2 regions of the Allobosea sp. BIWAKO-01 genome follow, and region 1 is predicted to be linked to the other one. Evidence: riboswitches for the same ligand, from Rfam matches in the RefSeq annotation. Region 1 holds a riboswitch; the other holds the start of a gene.

Region 1 (7,773 bases):
GTAATAGCCGACGATCTGGTCGTCGGTGCGCAGGCTCGGCGGAGGGGCGATCATCACGCCACCGGCGCCGAGATCCATCACCTGCCGCGCCAGCGAGCGCATTGCCGCAAAGCCCGGCGCCGAGACGCCGACGATGATCGGCTTGCCGCCCATCTTCGCGACCGCGCGCTTGACGAGGCCGACCGACTCCTCCGGCTCGAGCTTCGGCGCCTCGCCCATGATGCCGAGCACCGTGATGCCGTCAGAGCCGATGCCGGCATAGAAATCGAAGAGCCGGTCGGTGCTCGTCCAGTCGATGGCGCCATCGGGCGTGAAGGGGGTCGGTGCGATGGGATAGACGCCGCGGGCGTCAGGGGTCAGCTGCATGGTCAGGTTCCTTGAAGTCTCTTCAGGCGATCCGGGTGCGGACGGTGCCGACGCCGTCGATGGCGCCTTCCAGCACGTCGCCCTTGACGACGGCCGCGACACCTTCCGGCGTGCCGGTGAAGATCAGGTCGCCGGGAGCCAGAGCGACGAGGCCAGAAAGATAGGCGATCGTCTCCGGAACGCTCCAGATCAGCTTGGCGAGATCGGAGGTCTGGCGAACGCGGCCATTGACCGTGAATTCGATCTTGCCGGCCGCGGGATGGCCGCTCTGGCTCGCCGGCACGATCTCTCCGATCGGGGCCGACTGGTCGAAGCCCTTGCCCATGTCCCAGGGGCGGCCGGTCTTCTTGGCCTCGCCCTGCAGGTCGCGACGGGTCATGTCGAGCCCGGCGGCATAGCCATAGACATGCGAGAGAGCCTCGGACACAGGGATGTCGCGCCCGCCGGTGCCGATCGCGACGACCAGCTCCATTTCGTGATGCAGGTCCCGGGTCTTGCTGGGATAGGGCATGTCGGTGCCGTTGATCACCAGCGCGTCCGCCGGCTTGGTGAAGAAGAACGGCTCCTCGCGGTCGGGATCGCCCCCCATTTCGCGGGTATGTTCGGCATAGTTGCGCCCGACGCAGAAGATGCGGCGCACGGGGAAGAGCCCGCCGCCTGCTACCGGAACCGCGCTGATGGCGGGCGGTTCGATCACATAATTCGTCATGACGCAGCGCTCCCTCGATGTCGTGCCGTTCATGGGCGAGCGACGGGCGCGAAGCAAGGGGCCGGGCGATCGTGGCGGGGCTGCGCGCCCGGCATTGCCGCGTCGCGGTTCAGGCGGATGCGGGAGGTTCAGGCGGCGTCGGCAGCAGCCGCTCGATTGTCGCGCGCAGTGCGCGCGCGGCGGCCTCGACATCGTCCTGCACGAACAGCGCGCCGATCACGGCAATGCCGTCAGCCCCTGCCTCGATGACTGAGGCCGCATTCAACGCCGTGATGCCGGCGATGGCTCCGACCGGGAGCGGTCCCAGTACGCCAGCAGCCTTGCGCCGCAGAGCCGCGAAGCCGTCGAGCCCGAGGGAGGAGCCCGCATTGTCCTTGTGCGCGGTCTGGAAGACGCCGCCGATGCAGGCATAGTCGATCTTCGCCAGGGCCAGCGCCGAGAGTTCGTCCTCATGCTTCAGCGTCGCGCCAATGATGGCGCGGGGTCCGAGCAGGCGGCGGGCATCGTTTGGCTTCATGTCGTCGGCGCCGAGATGGACGCCGTCAGCACCGGAGGCGAGCGCGACATCGACGCGGTCATTGATCAGAAGCGGCACCCTTGTGCCGTGCAGGGCCGAGCGGATGGCCCGGGCCTCGCGCACCATCTCGCGCGTCGTCTCGGTCTTGGCGCGCAGCTGGATCAGGGTGGCGCCACCATCGACCGCGGCGCGCGCCAGGTCGGCCAGCGAGCGCCCGGCCGCGATCTGCGGATCGACAATGCCGTAAAGGCGGATATCAACGCTCACCCGTGCTCTCCCATCCGTTCGCGCAGCGTTGCCTCGTCCATCCCTGCCAGGGCGTCGATCAGGTGCACGGCGAAGCTGCCCGGCCCTTGCGATGTCTCTGCCGCAATCTCACCGGCGATGCCATAGGCTGTCAGCGCTGCAGCGGCCGCGATCGTCGGATCGCTCTCCACCGCGCAGCATGCCGCGATCAGGGCGCCCGCAGCGCAGCCGACCCCGGTGACCTTCGTCATCAGAGGATGGCCATGGGCGACGGAAAACGTGCTGCCGGCGTGCATGATCCGGTCGACCTTGCCGGTGGTGACGAGCGTGAGGTTGCGCTCGCGCGCCGTCTCAAGATCGGCCGCAAGCGCGGCCATCTCGGTCGCGTTGCCGCGCACGACGATGTTCGGCAGGCGCAGGACCTCGCGCGCCACGTGCTGGCGCAGCGGCGAGAGCTCGACGAAGACCGGATCGAAGACGAGCGGCTTTCGTCGGTCGCGCGCCACCTCCAGCAGCTTCGGGATGGCGAGTTCGCTCTCCGCATTGATCGTGCCGATATTGATCAGGATCGCGCCGGCGCCCTCGGCCATTGCCGCGACTTCGTCGACATGGATCGCCATGGACGGAATCGCGCCGAAGGCGAGCAGCATGTTCGCCGTGATGTTCTGCGCCACCGTATTGGTGAGGCATTGCACACGCGGGCGGCTCGCAGCCACCCGCGCCAGCACGCCTGCGACGACCGTCGCGTCGAGGCGGGCTGCGGTCATCGTCGCACTCATTCTGCCGCCGGAAGGTAGAGTTGGCCGCCCTTGGCGAGGAATTCCTGCGATTTCTCCGCCATGCCTTCGAGCGCCGCGCGTTCGTTCTCACCCATCGCCAGCACTTCAGCGCGCAGATCCTGCGTGATCTTCATCGAGCAGAATTTCGGCCCGCACATCGAACAGAAATGCGCGACCTTATGGGCGTCCTTCGGCAGGGTCTCGTCATGGAAGGAGCGCGCCGTATCGGGATCGAGCGCCAGGTTGAACTGGTCCTCCCAGCGGAAGTCGAAGCGGGCGCGCGAGACCGCGTCGTCGCGGATCTTGGCGGCTGGATGGCCCTTGGCGAGATCGGCGGCATGGGCCGCGATCCGGTAGGTGATGACGCCGGTCTTGACGTCGTCGCGGTTGGGAAGACCGAGATGCTCCTTGGGCGTGACGTAGCAGAGCATGGCGCAGCCGAACCAGCCGATCATCGCCGCGCCGATGCCCGAGGTGATGTGGTCGTAACCCGGCGCGATGTCGGTGGTCAGCGGTCCCAGCGTGTAGAACGGCGCCTCGCCGCATTCGCGCAGCTGCTTGTCCATGTTCTCCTTGATCTTGTGCATCGGCACGTGGCCGGGGCCCTCGATCATCACCTGGCAGCCCTTGTCCCAGGCGACCTTGGTGAGCTCGCCCAGCGTCTCCAGCTCGGCAAACTGGGCGCGGTCATTGGCGTCGGCGATCGAGCCCGGACGCAGGCCATCGCCGAGCGAGAAGGAGACGTCATATTTGCGCATGATCTCGCAAATCTCGTCGAAGCGCTCGTAGAGAAAGCTCTCCTTGTGGTGCGCGAGGCACCAGCGCGCCATGATCGAGCCGCCGCGCGAGACGATGCCCGTGACGCGGCTCGCAGTGAGCGGGACATAGGGCAGGCGCACGCCGGCATGGATGGTGAAATAGTCGACGCCCTGCTCGGCCTGCTCGATCAGCGTATCTTTGAAGACCTCCCAGTCGAGTTTGATCGGGTCGCCGCCGACCTTCTCCAGCGCCTGGTAGATCGGCACCGTGCCGATCGGAACCGGCGAGTTGCGCAGGATCCAGGAGCGGATGTTATGGATGTTGCGGCCGGTCGACAGGTCCATAACCGTGTCGGCGCCCCAGCGGATCGCCCAGACCAGCTTCTCGACCTCCTCGGCAGCGCCCGACGTCACGGCCGAATTGCCGATATTGGCGTTGATCTTGACCAGGAAATTGCGGCCGATCGCCATCGGCTCCAGTTCGGGATGGTTGATATTGGCCGGGATGATGGCGCGGCCGCGGGCGATTTCCTCGCGCACGAACTCAGGGGTGACGAATTCCGGAACCGAGGCGCCAAAGCTCTCGCCATCGGCATGGCGCTCGCGCGCGCCTTCGAGCATCGCGGCGCGGCCGAGATTCTCGCGGTGTGCGACATAGATCATCTCGGGCGTGATGATGCCGGCCCGTGCGAATTCGTACTGTGTCGCCATCTGGCCGGCCTTCGCCTCAAGGATCGGTCGTGCGGCCGGGCAGGCGGGAACGAGCTGTTCGGGCGAAATATGGCCGTTATCGGCGGCGGTGACGGCGCGGCCGGGCACGGTCGTGAAGCCGCGCGTATCGAGCCAGGCCCGGCGCGGCTGCGGCAGGCCTGCATTCAGATCGATCGTCACGTCGGTCTCGGTGAACGGACCGGACGGGTCATAGATGCGGACCGGCGGCTCGGAATCGGTGGTGAGCTGCACTTCGCGGAAGGGCACGCGCATCTCGGGATGGTCCGGCGGCGCGACATAGATCTTGCGCGAGCCGATGATCGGGCCGGTCGTCACGCTTTGCGGCGCCGCCTTGACGGTATTCTTCTGTGGCTTGGTATGGGCGTTCATGGGATCTCCTCCTTGGTCCAAGGTTCAGGAGATCCGGGTTTAGAAGCGGTCCAGTCGCTGTCTGCGGGTACAGGTGTGGTGCACGCCGCGTTCCAGTCCCTCCGCCGGTATGACCCGGATCAGGTTCGACGGGTTCGGCGTTGGACGCCATCTCAGCTCTTGCGAGCACCCCTCGGAACGAGGCGGAGGTTAAGGCCGGCGGCTCGTGAGCGCAACCGGCAAGCGGCCGGATGCGGCCCGGCCATGCGGCGCCGGAATGCCGGGTTCAGGCGAGAATGTCGACGTTCTGGCCCTGGCCGGTGGCAAGAGTAGCCTTCTGGGACTCGGCGCTCTGCTGCAGCATATCGACGAGCGCCTGGTCGGACGTCGCCTGCTGCTTCACCATCGCTGTCTGCAGGGTCTGGCGGGTCGAGGCTGCCTGGCTTGCAGCAAAGCTCTGCGCGATCGCGACGGATGTCTCACTCATCATCAACTCTCCTTACGGGAGGTCTTAAGCCGGAGAGCTTGCTTATTCCTGAATCCCCTGATCGGGGAGGCCGGCGCGACGGTCGCCCGCCGCGCCGGTTCAATCGGTTCACTGCGGCTGGTTCTGGCCGGCCAGCAACGGGGTGATGCGTCGGAGCGTGACGCGGCGGTTCTCGCGGGCGGCCTCCTGCGTCTGCACCTTGAGATACTGCTCGCCATAGCCCTGCGTCGTCAGGTTCTCCGGCGGCACCTGGAAATCGCGTGTCAGGATTTCGGCGACGGATTGGGCCCGCCGATCCGAGAGCGAGAGGTTGTCGACATCCGAGCCGACGGCGTCGGTATGGCCCTCGACCAGGAAGACCTCGTTCGGCGCGCGCTGCAGTGCCTGGCTGATCGAGGCGGCAATCACCGAGAGCCGCTGCGCCTGGTTGGGGGTGACCTCCCAGGACCCGGTCTCGAAAGTCACCGTGTCGATATCGACGCTTCGCATGCGGGCGCGCAGGTCCGGCGAGTAGCGGACCTCGTCGAGCGTGTAGCGGCGTGGGATCGCGGCGATCGGCGGGGCGGTGATCGTCTCATAGATCAGGCGCTCATCGGCCTGTTCGGCGTCGACGATATAGCGCTCGCGCGGGATCGGGAGCGGCGGTGGCGGCAGCACGACGACCTCGTCCGAGAAGCGCATGTCCGGGCGATCGCGGCGGGTATTGTCGATCATCACGATCTCATCGCCATCGCGCATGCGCCGGGTCCGGCGGATCAGGCGGCCGTCCTCGTCGGTCACGGTGATGATGCGGCTGCCGTCCGGCCGCTCGAACACGGTGACGTTCTCGTCCCCGTGCCGTTCGGTGCGCCCCTGCCAGCCGAGATCGCGAAAGCGTTCGGTCTCGTCACGGCGGATGATGGCGCGGTCGTCGTCGCGGATGATGGTGCGACCCGGCTCGCGGATGATCGTGACGTCGCCCTCGCGGCGCTCCTCGCGGCGCCCGCGGACATCATCGAGGCGGGTCGCGCCCTGCGTCGCCATGATGCCGCCGAGCACGCCTACGCCCAGGCCGATCGCAGCCGCGCCACCGAGGCCGATGCCACCGCGACGGCCCTGCCGGTCAGGAGGGGGCAGCTGCGCGGGGCCGGCTGCTGGAGGCTGGCCGCCCGGAGGAGGCGCGAGCGTCTGGCCTGGCTGCGGCGGAGCAACTGCGCCGGGCGCGCGACCGCCGGGGGGCGGGGCGAGCGGGGCTGTTGCCGGCTGCTGAGCGGGGAGGGGCGCCGGAGCCTGACCAGGCGTTGCTGAAGGCGGCTGACCGCCTGGCGGCACACCGGGGGCGCGACCACCCGGAGGCGGGGCCAGCGGCTGGGTCACGGGCGGTTGGGCTTGCGGGGCGGTGCCTGGAACCGGCGCTGGTGTCGGGCGAGCCGCCGGGGGCTGGCCGGGAGCCGTCGCTGGCGCCTGGCCAGGCGCACGACCACCCGGAGGCGGCACCAGCGGCTGGGTGGCAGGCGGCTGAGCTTGCGGAGCAGTGCCTGGAACTGGCGCCGGTGCCGGCCGAGCCGCCGGGGGTTGGCCGGGAGCCGTCGCTGGCGCCTGGCCAGGAGCGGTCACAGGCGGTTGGCCGGCTGGCGGCGCGCCGGGCGCTCGACCGCCCGGAGGTGGCACCAATGGCTGGGCTTGCGGAGCAGTGCCTGGAATCGGCGCAGGCGCCGGACGCTGCACCGGCGGCTGGCCGGGTGCTGGCGTCGAAGGCTGACCGGCGGAGGGTGGCGCACCGGGAGCGCGCCCTCCCGGAGGCGGCGTCAACGGTGCGGTCGCGGGTGGCTGCGCCTGCGGTGCGGGACTTGGACGGGCTGCTGGCGGCTGCCCGGGGGGCGGGACGGGCGGCTGGGCGCGCGGCGGCACGGCCTGGGGCTGGCTGGGCTGGGCTGGCGGAGCCGGGCGCGGTACCGCCGGGGTTGGCGCAGGCGCAGAGGGCGGGGGGGCTGGTTGCGGCCGCAGGGCTGGTGGGCGGCCGGGTTCGCCGGCGCCCGGCGCGACGCCCGGCGGCACGGCGCGCGGCATCTGTGGCTCGCGGCGCGGTTCAGGCTGCGGCGCGGCAGGTGGGCGTGGCTGCGCGGGTGGCGCTGCGCTTGGCGCCGGAGGCGCAACCGGCCGCTGGATCGCCGGCGGCGCCCCGGGCGCTCCGGGAGCGGGCCGCGGGCGTTCGGCCCCAGGCGGGCGCGCCTCGCCGGGCGCGGCTGGCGCCCCCGGGGGGCGAGGCCGGCGTGGCTGTCCGGGCTCTTCGTCCGACGGCACAGGAGCCTGCGCTAGTCTCATCGGTGCCTGCGCCGGTTCGACCGCGAAGCCGCCATGCGACAGGGTCAGGCCGGGAAGGACAGTACCGATCAGAAGCCAGTTTTTCGTGCGCGTCATGAGTTCCGTTTCCGTTTCAGTGGCTCGGGCTATCAGCGCGCTTACGCACTGAACCCGCCATGAACCGAAAACGGCCGAAATCGGGCAGGGTTCCTCCCTGCCCGAGCCGCGTTGTGCGAGCTAAAGCCCGGCCTCGGCCTTCACATAGCGCGCAATCTCGGCGTGGCTGGCAAACCAGCAATCGCCCTTCGCCTTGGCATGCCGGATCAGCTCCTCGAGGATCCAGATGCGCGAGCGGTAGGTGATGACATGGGGATGCATGGTCAGCAGGAAGAGCCCGCCTTCCTCATGAGCGCGGTCGAATTCGCGGCGGAAGATGTCGAATACGGCTTCCGGCGCCGTATAGGGCCGCAGCGCCTGGAAGCGGTTCATGTTGAAATAGACCGCATCGTCGCGAATCCATTCGACCGGGAGCTCGACTATGCCCGTCG
Region 2 (7,773 bases), 2.1 Mb from region 1:
CGGAAAGATGCCCCTCGTCCAGGCGCTCTCGACCGGCGCCTGTCTCGCACCGCGTCGCAACGCGTTCTTCAAGGGCGAGCTGATCGCGACGCTGCAGATCATCCAGCGCGGCGATGTCCGGGCCGACCGCCTGATGGGTTCCTGGGCCGGCGCCTTCGGCCACACCCAGTTCATCCCTTCGACCTATATGCGTCTTGCTGTCGATGGCGATGGCGATGGACGGCGCGATCTCGTCGACTCGATTCCCGACGCGCTGCATTCAACCGCCAATTTCATGGCCAAGGCGGGCTGGGTGACCGGGGCTCCCTGGGGCTACGAGGTCCGTGTCCCCAACGGCTATTCGGGTCCGACCGGGCGCAATCCGAAGCAGCCGCTCTCATCCTGGGCTGCGCGCGGGGTTGTCAAATATGACGGCTCGGCACTGTCCGGTTCGGGCAATGCCGGGCTGCTGATGCCGGCCGGCCGTGATGGTCCGGCCTTCCTGGTCTTCAAGAACTATGACGCGGCCTACAGCTATAACGGCGCAGATTCCTATGCGCTCGCCATCTCGCTGCTCTCGGACCGCATTCGTGGCAGGCCCGGCATCCAGGCCGACTGGCCGACCGACGATCCGCCGCTGTCGCGCGAGCAGCGCCGCGAACTGCAGCGCCTGCTGATCGCGCGGGGTTACAATGTCGGCGAGCCGGACGGAGCCGTCGGTTCGCTGACCAGGGCTGCCATCAAGGAAATCGAATCTCAGATCGGCATGCCGCAGACCGGCCGGCCGGGCGCCAAGGTGCTGCGCGCGCTCAAGGGGGGACGGGGATGACGATGCTGGACCCGGTGCGACGCCTGATCTCCACCGGTTCGCCGTTCGAGCTCGCCTTCGGCTATTCGCGGGCGGTGGTCGATGGCGACTTGGTCTTCGTCTCGGGCACGACGGGCTATGACTACGTCACCATGACGATGCCGGAGGATCCGGCGGAACAGGCGCGCAACATCTTCAGGACGGTGGGCGCAGTCCTGACCGAAGCGGGCTCTGCACTCGCCAACGTCGTGCGCGCTCAGTATTTCGTCACGGATCGCAGCTATTGCGAACCGGTTCTCACCGTCTGCGGCGAGGTCTTCGGGCAGATCCGGCCAGCGGCCGGCATCTATGTCGTATCCGGGCTGCTAAAGCCCGAGATGAAGATCGAGATCGAGATCACGGCCCGACTTCGCGGCTAGATCATCTGACCGGATAATTGCATCGGCTCTCCCCGAAAACCGCAATCCGCCTTTCCGGCCGATGCTTGAGCCGGACCGGCATTTCAAATGCCCAGGAAGCGCCTGACAGGCTCTGGTCCGTCCGACGCCGTCAGGCGCGTCCACGGGCCGGATGCTTCGACGCGGCCATTCCTAACGAAGGCAAAGAGGTCGGCATGGCTGGCCGCCTCTTCCGGCGTGTGCAGTGTCATCAGCACGGTGAGGCCGTGTTCACGGCGCAGGGCATCGACGCGCTCGATCATCTCGCGGCGTAGCCCGGGGTCGAGTGCGCCGAACGGTTCGTCGAGCAACATCAGCGGTTTGCCGCGCAGGAGGGCGCGGGCGAGGGCGACGCGCTGACGTTGACCGCCCGAGAGTTCCGCCGGTCGGCGGGCTGCGAAGCCGGCGAGATCGACCGCGGCCAGCGCAGCTGCCACACGCTCGCGCTCGGAGGCGTCGAGCCGCAGTGACGGTTTCAGTCCAAGCCCGACGTTTTCGGCTGCCGTCAGATGCGGGAAGAGATTGTGATCCTGGAACAGGATCGAGACTGGTCGTCTGGCTGGTGCGAGCGGTAGCAAATCTGCGCCGGCGAAGCGGAGGGTTCCGGTCGTGGGCTGTTCGAAGCCGGCGATGGCATGGAGCAGGGTGGTCTTGCCACCGCCTGACGGGCCGATGACGGCGCAGAGCGCGCCCGCTGGAATGACGAGGTCGTAGCGCGCTGCAAATCCGGGATAGTCGAGGGACAGGCCCGCCAGCTCAAGCATGACGCGCGCTCCAACGCTCGGTCAGGTAGGCGAGACACCCCGCCGAAAGTACCAGCACGAGCGCCAGCGCTCCCGCTTCATCCATGCGATAGGCGCCGAGGCGGTTCGCCAGCAGATAGGGCAAGGTGGTGAGCTCGCCGCCGCCGAACAAAGCAATGACGCCGAAATCGCCAAGCGAGAGCGCCGTGGCAAAGGCGAAGGCGGCCGCCAGCGGCGCGCGCAGGGCCGGCCATTCGACGAGACGCAGCCGGGCCCAACCGGCAATGCCGAGACTCTCTGCGAGCTTTCCATGGCGTTCGGCGCTGGTCGCGAGTGGCGGCGCCAGCAGCCGGTAGGCATAGGGCAGCGCCATCAGGGCGTTGACGAGCGGCACGAGCAGCAGCCCGAGCGTTGCGGGATCGGCGAGGTTGCGGGTCAGGACGTAGAGCCCTGCCACGAAGGCGAAGGGCGGCAGGCCAAGCATGGTGAAGGCGGCAAGATCGGGGAGCCCCGGGCGCGGCCGGCGTCCGCGCGCGGCGCTGGAGAGCAGTACGGCAAACAGGCAGGCGAGGAGACCTGCGCCAAGCGCAATGGCGGCACTCGTTGCGGCGGCCCATGCGAATTCAGCAGTCGCCAGCGTCGGCAAGGCGGTGACGCCACTTGCGATGCTCAGGAGAGGCGTTGCGATCCAGGCCGTTGCCAGAATGAGGATAAGGCAGTCGAACCGCCGCAGGCGGGGGACGAAAATATCGGGGCGGGGGGCATGGCGCTCGGCGCTTGCCTCGTCGCGCGCTGCCGGTGTGAGTACGGCAAGCGCGGTCGCAAGCCCTAGGCAAAGTACAAGCTGGATGCCGCTCAGAGCGGCAGCCCGGGCAAAATCCGCCTCGAACCGGACCGCTTCGTAGATCGCGACTTCCAGTGTCGCATTGGCGGGGCCGCCGCCGAGCGAGAGCACGACGGCAAAGCTGGTGAAGCAGAGCAGGAAGACGAAGGTGGCAAGCGCCGGGGCCTCGCGCCGGATCACCGGCCAGTCGAGATGCCGGAAACAATCGGTGGCGGAAAAGCCGAGCGCCGAGGCCAGGCGCCGCCGTTCGCCAGGTTCGCGCCCGAAGGCCTGAAGCAGAGCGCGTGTTACGAGTGGCGTATTCATCAGCACATGCGCGATCAGGATGCCCTGGAGTCCGTAGATCGCCGGCGGTTCGGTACCGGCGACACGCGCCAGGCTGCCGAGCAGCCCGGAACGGCCATAGATCGCGATGACGCCGAAGATGATCACGATCGTTGGGGCGACGGCGGCGGCGGTCAGCACGGCAAGGAGGAGGTCGCGACCGGGGAAGCGGCGGCGCAGCAAGGCAAGCGCCACTGCCGTGCCGAGCAGGAGTGAGAGCAGCATCGACAGGCCCGCCTGCGCGGCCGCGCCTGCGACCAGACGAGCGAGATAGGGGCCGAGCGACGACAGGGCGGCAAGGTCGCCTCCGGCTCGCGCCAGTCCGGCGAGCGAGGCGCCGGCGAGCGCTAGGATGGCAAGCGCGGTGAGCGTGGCCGGGCGGAACAAGGCCTTAGCGGCTCGCTGCGGCGAGCCAGGCGTCGATGAAGGCTCGGCGCTGCGTACGCACCTCGTCCGGCGTGAATAACAGGCTCCGCTCCGGCTTGATGACATCGGCGAACGAAGCCGGCAGTCCACCTGCCGCCTGTTTCGCCGGCATCATCCAGTTGCCTTCCGGGATCAGCGATTGGAAGGCGTCCGACAGCGTGAAGGCGAGGAAGCGTTTGGCGAGTTCCGGCTGCCGCGTCGTGCGCGTCATGCCGGCGAGTTCGACATGCAGATAATGGCCTTCGCTGAAGCGGGCGGCCTTGTACTGCGTCTTCTTCTCGGCGCCGATGTGATAGGCCGGCGATGTCGCGTAGGAGAGCACCATGTCGGCCTCGCCCTTGAGGAACAGTCCGTAGGCCTCCGACCAGCCCTTGGTGAAGGTGACGATGCGCGGCTTGAGCCTGGTCCAGGCGGCGTCTGCGCCGTCACCATAGACGGATCGCATCCAGAGCAGGAAGCCAAGCCCGGGTGCGCTGGTGCGCGGATCCTGCAGCACCAGCTTTGGCCCATTGGGGTCGTCGACAAGCTGCTTCAGGCTGGTGGGCGGCGCGGCAAGTTTGGTTGAATCATAGACGAAGGCGAGGTGCCCCCAATCGAAGGGCAGGAAGGTATCGTCGGTCCAGGCGATGGGCAAAGTGAGCTCGGCCGGATACTGGCCATGGGGCTGGAACAGCCCCGTCGCCTTGGCTTCTGCAGCAAGGTTCATGTCGAGGCCGAGCACGGCATCGGCCTTGGTCGCCTCACCCTCCAGCTTCAGGCGCGCGACAAGGGAGCCGGCATCATCGCTTGCGACCCAGTTCAGCGTGCAACTGCATTGCGCCTCGAACGCCGCCTTCACCTTCGCGCCGGGACCGTATTTCCCGGTGAAGGAGGAATAAGTGTAGACCGTCAGTGCCGGCTTCTCCTGGGCCATGGACGGCGTCGCAAACAGGAGCGCTAAGAGCGCAGCGGCGATCCGGGTCACCCGGCTGTTCAGAAAGGTCATGGCGTCACCCCGCATGCGTTCGACGGCGGGCCATGACGGTCGAGAGGGAAGGCCATCTCCGGTTGCGAGACGCCAGTGCTCAATCCCTCCGCCGGCACGATCCGGATCAGGTTCGACGGGTTGAAAGCCTTGCGCTTCCCTCTCAGCCCGAAACCGCCGGGCACCCCGTTGAGACGGTCAAGGGAATAGCGAGCAGGCCGGGGCGAGTCCAGTTGATGCCGCCTGGCCATCGCAAGGAGCATTGCGTCCGGCAGCATGATCGTGCTGGTATATCTCTTGCTTAACAGAAGGCAGACGCGCCTGGCGCGAAAGCTCAAGAGCAAGGGGATGCCGCATGCGACTCAATCGCCGTCAGATTCTGGCCGGAAGTTCCGCTTTATCCGCTTCCAGCCTCGTTGGATTTCCGTCGCGCGCGCAATCGCGCGCCAATACGCTGCGCTTCATTCCGTCGACGCCGTTGCCTTCGCTCGATCCGATCGTCGCCACGAGCTATGTCATCCGTAATCACGGCTATCTGATATATGATACCTTGTTTGCGACGGACGCGCAGTTCCGCATCCAGCCGCAAATGGTCCAGAGCTGGGAGACTGCGCCGGACGGGCTGCGCTGGACCTTCCATCTGCGCGACGGACTGATGTTCCATGACGAGCAGCCGGTCAGGGCGCAGGACTGCATCGCCTCGATCAAGCGCTGGTCGGCGCGCGATGCCTTCGGGCAGACTTTCGCGACATTCGTCGAGGGTTACGATGTCGTCGATCAGCGCACCTTCGTCATCCGCTTGAAGAAGCCCTTCCCGATGCTGCCGGACGCGCTCGGCAAGCTCTCCTCGAACGTGCCCTTCATCATGCCCGAGCGCGTGGCCATGATGGAGCCAACCAAGAACATCACGGAGGCGATCGGTTCCGGACCCTGGCGCTTCATGGACAAGCAATGGGTGCCGGGCCAGAACGCGATCTATGAGCGCTTCGCCAAATACAGGCCGCGAGAGGAGGCCCCGTCCTGGGCCGCTGGCGGCAAGGTCGCCAAGATCGACCGTATCGAATGGTTGCCGCTGACCGAGGTTTCGGCCGCAGTCGGCGCGCTGATGCAGGGCGAGGTCGACTGGTACGAACAGCCGCCGGTCGATCTCCTGCCCCTGCTCAAGAGCAATCCCGAGATCGCGATCGAGAATGTGCCGCTCGGGCTGATCCTGCTGATGCGTTTCAACCATCTGCAGCCGCCCTTCAACAATCCCGGCATCCGCCGGGCGGTGATGATGGCAATCGATCAGACCGACTACATGGAGGCGGTCGTCGGCAGCAAGGATTACTACAAGGAGTGCAAGACCTTCTTCACGCCGGGCTCGCCGATGTCGACCGGGGCGGGCGGACAGGCTGCACTCGGCAACAATCTGGAGCGGGCCAAGGCCATGCTGCAGGAGGCCGGCTACAAGAACGAGAAGGTGCTGCTGCTGGCGCCCGCCGACCAGCCGATCGCCTATAACCAGTGCCTGGTGACACAGGAATTGCTGAAGAAGCTCGGCATGACTGTCGATCTGGTCGCGACCGATTGGGCCAGCTTCATCGGCAGGCGCTCCAACCGCGGATTGCCGGACCAGGGCGGCTGGTCGGTCTTCCATACGCTCTGGTCGGGCGCCGACGTGCTCAATCCCGCGCTGCATCCGCTGCTGCGCAGCAATGGCCCTGCCGCCTGGTTCGGCTGGCCGGAGGATGCCACGCTGGAAGGTCTGCGCGATCAGTGGATAGCAACGCCTGACGTGGCCAAGCAGAAGGAGCTGGCCGCCTCGATCGAGAAGCGCGCCTTCGAGACGGTGCCCTATGCGCCGGCGGGGCTGGTGCAGCAGCCAATGGCCTATCGCAAGAGCCTGACCGGCATGGTGCTCTCGCCCGTCCAGTTCTTCTGGAACATGGAGAAGAAGGCCTGAGGGCGGAGCAGCCATTGCCGTCGAGATACCGGCTGATGCCAAAGGCCCTGCGCCAGCGGCTCCGATCGGGAAACCATCGCCACGCTCTGCAACGGCTTCCAGATCTCCGCTTCACTCCGGCCGGAGTGAAGCGGAGCCGTGCCGATGCCGATGCCGATCGGCACAGCTTCTGCTTGCCGCGCAGGCGCGCTGCCCCGCGGCTGCGCTTGCGTCACTCCCGTTCCCCGCCTAATCAGCCCGGCAAGGCCGCTCTGGCCCCAGCAACGTCCGACAAACGCGTGAGGCGACCATGGCGACCCACAAGCTCCTCCTCCTGCCGGGCGACGGCATCGGCCCCGAAGTGACCGGCCAGGTCGAGAAGATCGTCGGCTGGATCGAGAAGCAGGGCCTCGCCTCCTTCGCCATCGAGCGCGGACTTGTCGGCGGCGCTGCCTATGACGCGCACAAGGCGGCGATCTCGGAAGGCGACATGAAGCTCGCCCAGGATGCCGATGCGGTGCTGTTCGGCGCGGTCGGCGGCCCGAAATGGGCGGATGTGCCCTATCAGCATCGCCCTGAAGCCGGCCTGCTGCGCTTGCGCAAGGATCTTGGCCTGTTTGCGAATCTGCGGCCTGCGATCTGCTATCCGGCGCTGGCTTCCGCCTCCTCGCTCAAGCCCGAGGTGGTCGAGGGGCTCGACATCCTGATCGTGCGTGAGCTCACCGGCGGCGTCTATTTCGGCGAGCCCAAGGAGATCGTCACGCTGGAGGACGGTTCCAAGCGCGGCGTCGATACCCAGCTCTACACCACGCCCGAAATCGAACGCATCGCGCGCGTCGCCTTCGAGCTGGCGCGCACCCGCCGCAACAAGGTCTCCTCGGCCGAGAAGCACAATGTCATGAAGACGGGCGTGCTCTGGAAGCAGACGGTCACGGCCCTGCACGCCAAGGACTACCGGGATGTCGAGCTCGAGCATGTGCTCGCCGACAATTGCGCCATGCAGCTCGTGCGCTGGCCGAAGCAGTACGACGTCATCGTCTGCGACAACCTGTTCGGCGATATTCTCTCCGACGTCGCGGCGATGCTGACCGGCTCGCTCGGAATGCTGCCCTCCGCTTCGCTCGGTGCCGAAGATCCGGCCACCGGCAAGCGCAAGGCGCTTTATGAGCCTGTGCATGGCTCTGCTCCCGACATCGCCGGCAAGGGCCTGGCGAATCCGATCGCGATGATCGGCTCCTTTGCCATGGCGCTGCGTTACTCCTTCGGCGCCATCGAGGCGGCCGACCGGCTCGAAGGTGCGATCGCCGACGTGCTTGGCGCCGGC

Evidence for each region. Region 1 has a riboswitch for thiamine pyrophosphate ahead of thiC (phosphomethylpyrimidine synthase ThiC). Riboswitches for the same ligand answer to the same signal wherever they lie in the genome.
Region 2: it holds a riboswitch for thiamine pyrophosphate, as region 1 does, so the genes downstream of both, thiB (thiamine ABC transporter substrate binding subunit) here and thiC (phosphomethylpyrimidine synthase ThiC) in region 1, are expected to answer to the same signal.

The regions. Positions count from the first base shown of each region.
Region 1 is NZ_BCQA01000001.1:1,628,748-1,636,520, reverse strand. Features, by position in the region: gene BIWAKO_RS07525 (dihydrodipicolinate synthase family protein) at 1-366, opposite strand, end outside; gene BIWAKO_RS07520 (fumarylacetoacetate hydrolase family protein) at 389-1,075, opposite strand; gene thiE (thiamine phosphate synthase) at 1,185-1,859, opposite strand; gene BIWAKO_RS07510 (hydroxyethylthiazole kinase) at 1,856-2,605, opposite strand; gene thiC (phosphomethylpyrimidine synthase ThiC) at 2,614-4,476, opposite strand; TPP riboswitch at 4,555-4,659, opposite strand; gene BIWAKO_RS07500 (hypothetical protein) at 4,742-4,942, opposite strand; gene BIWAKO_RS36590 (OmpA family protein) at 5,051-5,965, opposite strand; gene BIWAKO_RS07490 (polysaccharide deacetylase family protein) at 7,463-7,773, opposite strand, start outside.
Region 2 is NZ_BCQA01000001.1:3,727,933-3,735,705, forward strand. Features, by position in the region: gene BIWAKO_RS17335 (lytic murein transglycosylase) at 1-808, shown strand, start outside; gene BIWAKO_RS17340 (RidA family protein) at 811-1,206, shown strand; gene BIWAKO_RS17345 (thiamine ABC transporter ATP-binding protein) at 1,290-1,988, opposite strand; gene BIWAKO_RS17350 (ABC transporter permease subunit) at 1,981-3,522, opposite strand; gene thiB (thiamine ABC transporter substrate binding subunit) at 3,527-4,546, opposite strand; TPP riboswitch at 4,613-4,724, opposite strand; gene BIWAKO_RS17360 (ABC transporter substrate-binding protein) at 4,881-6,470, shown strand; gene leuB (3-isopropylmalate dehydrogenase) at 6,760-7,773, shown strand, end outside.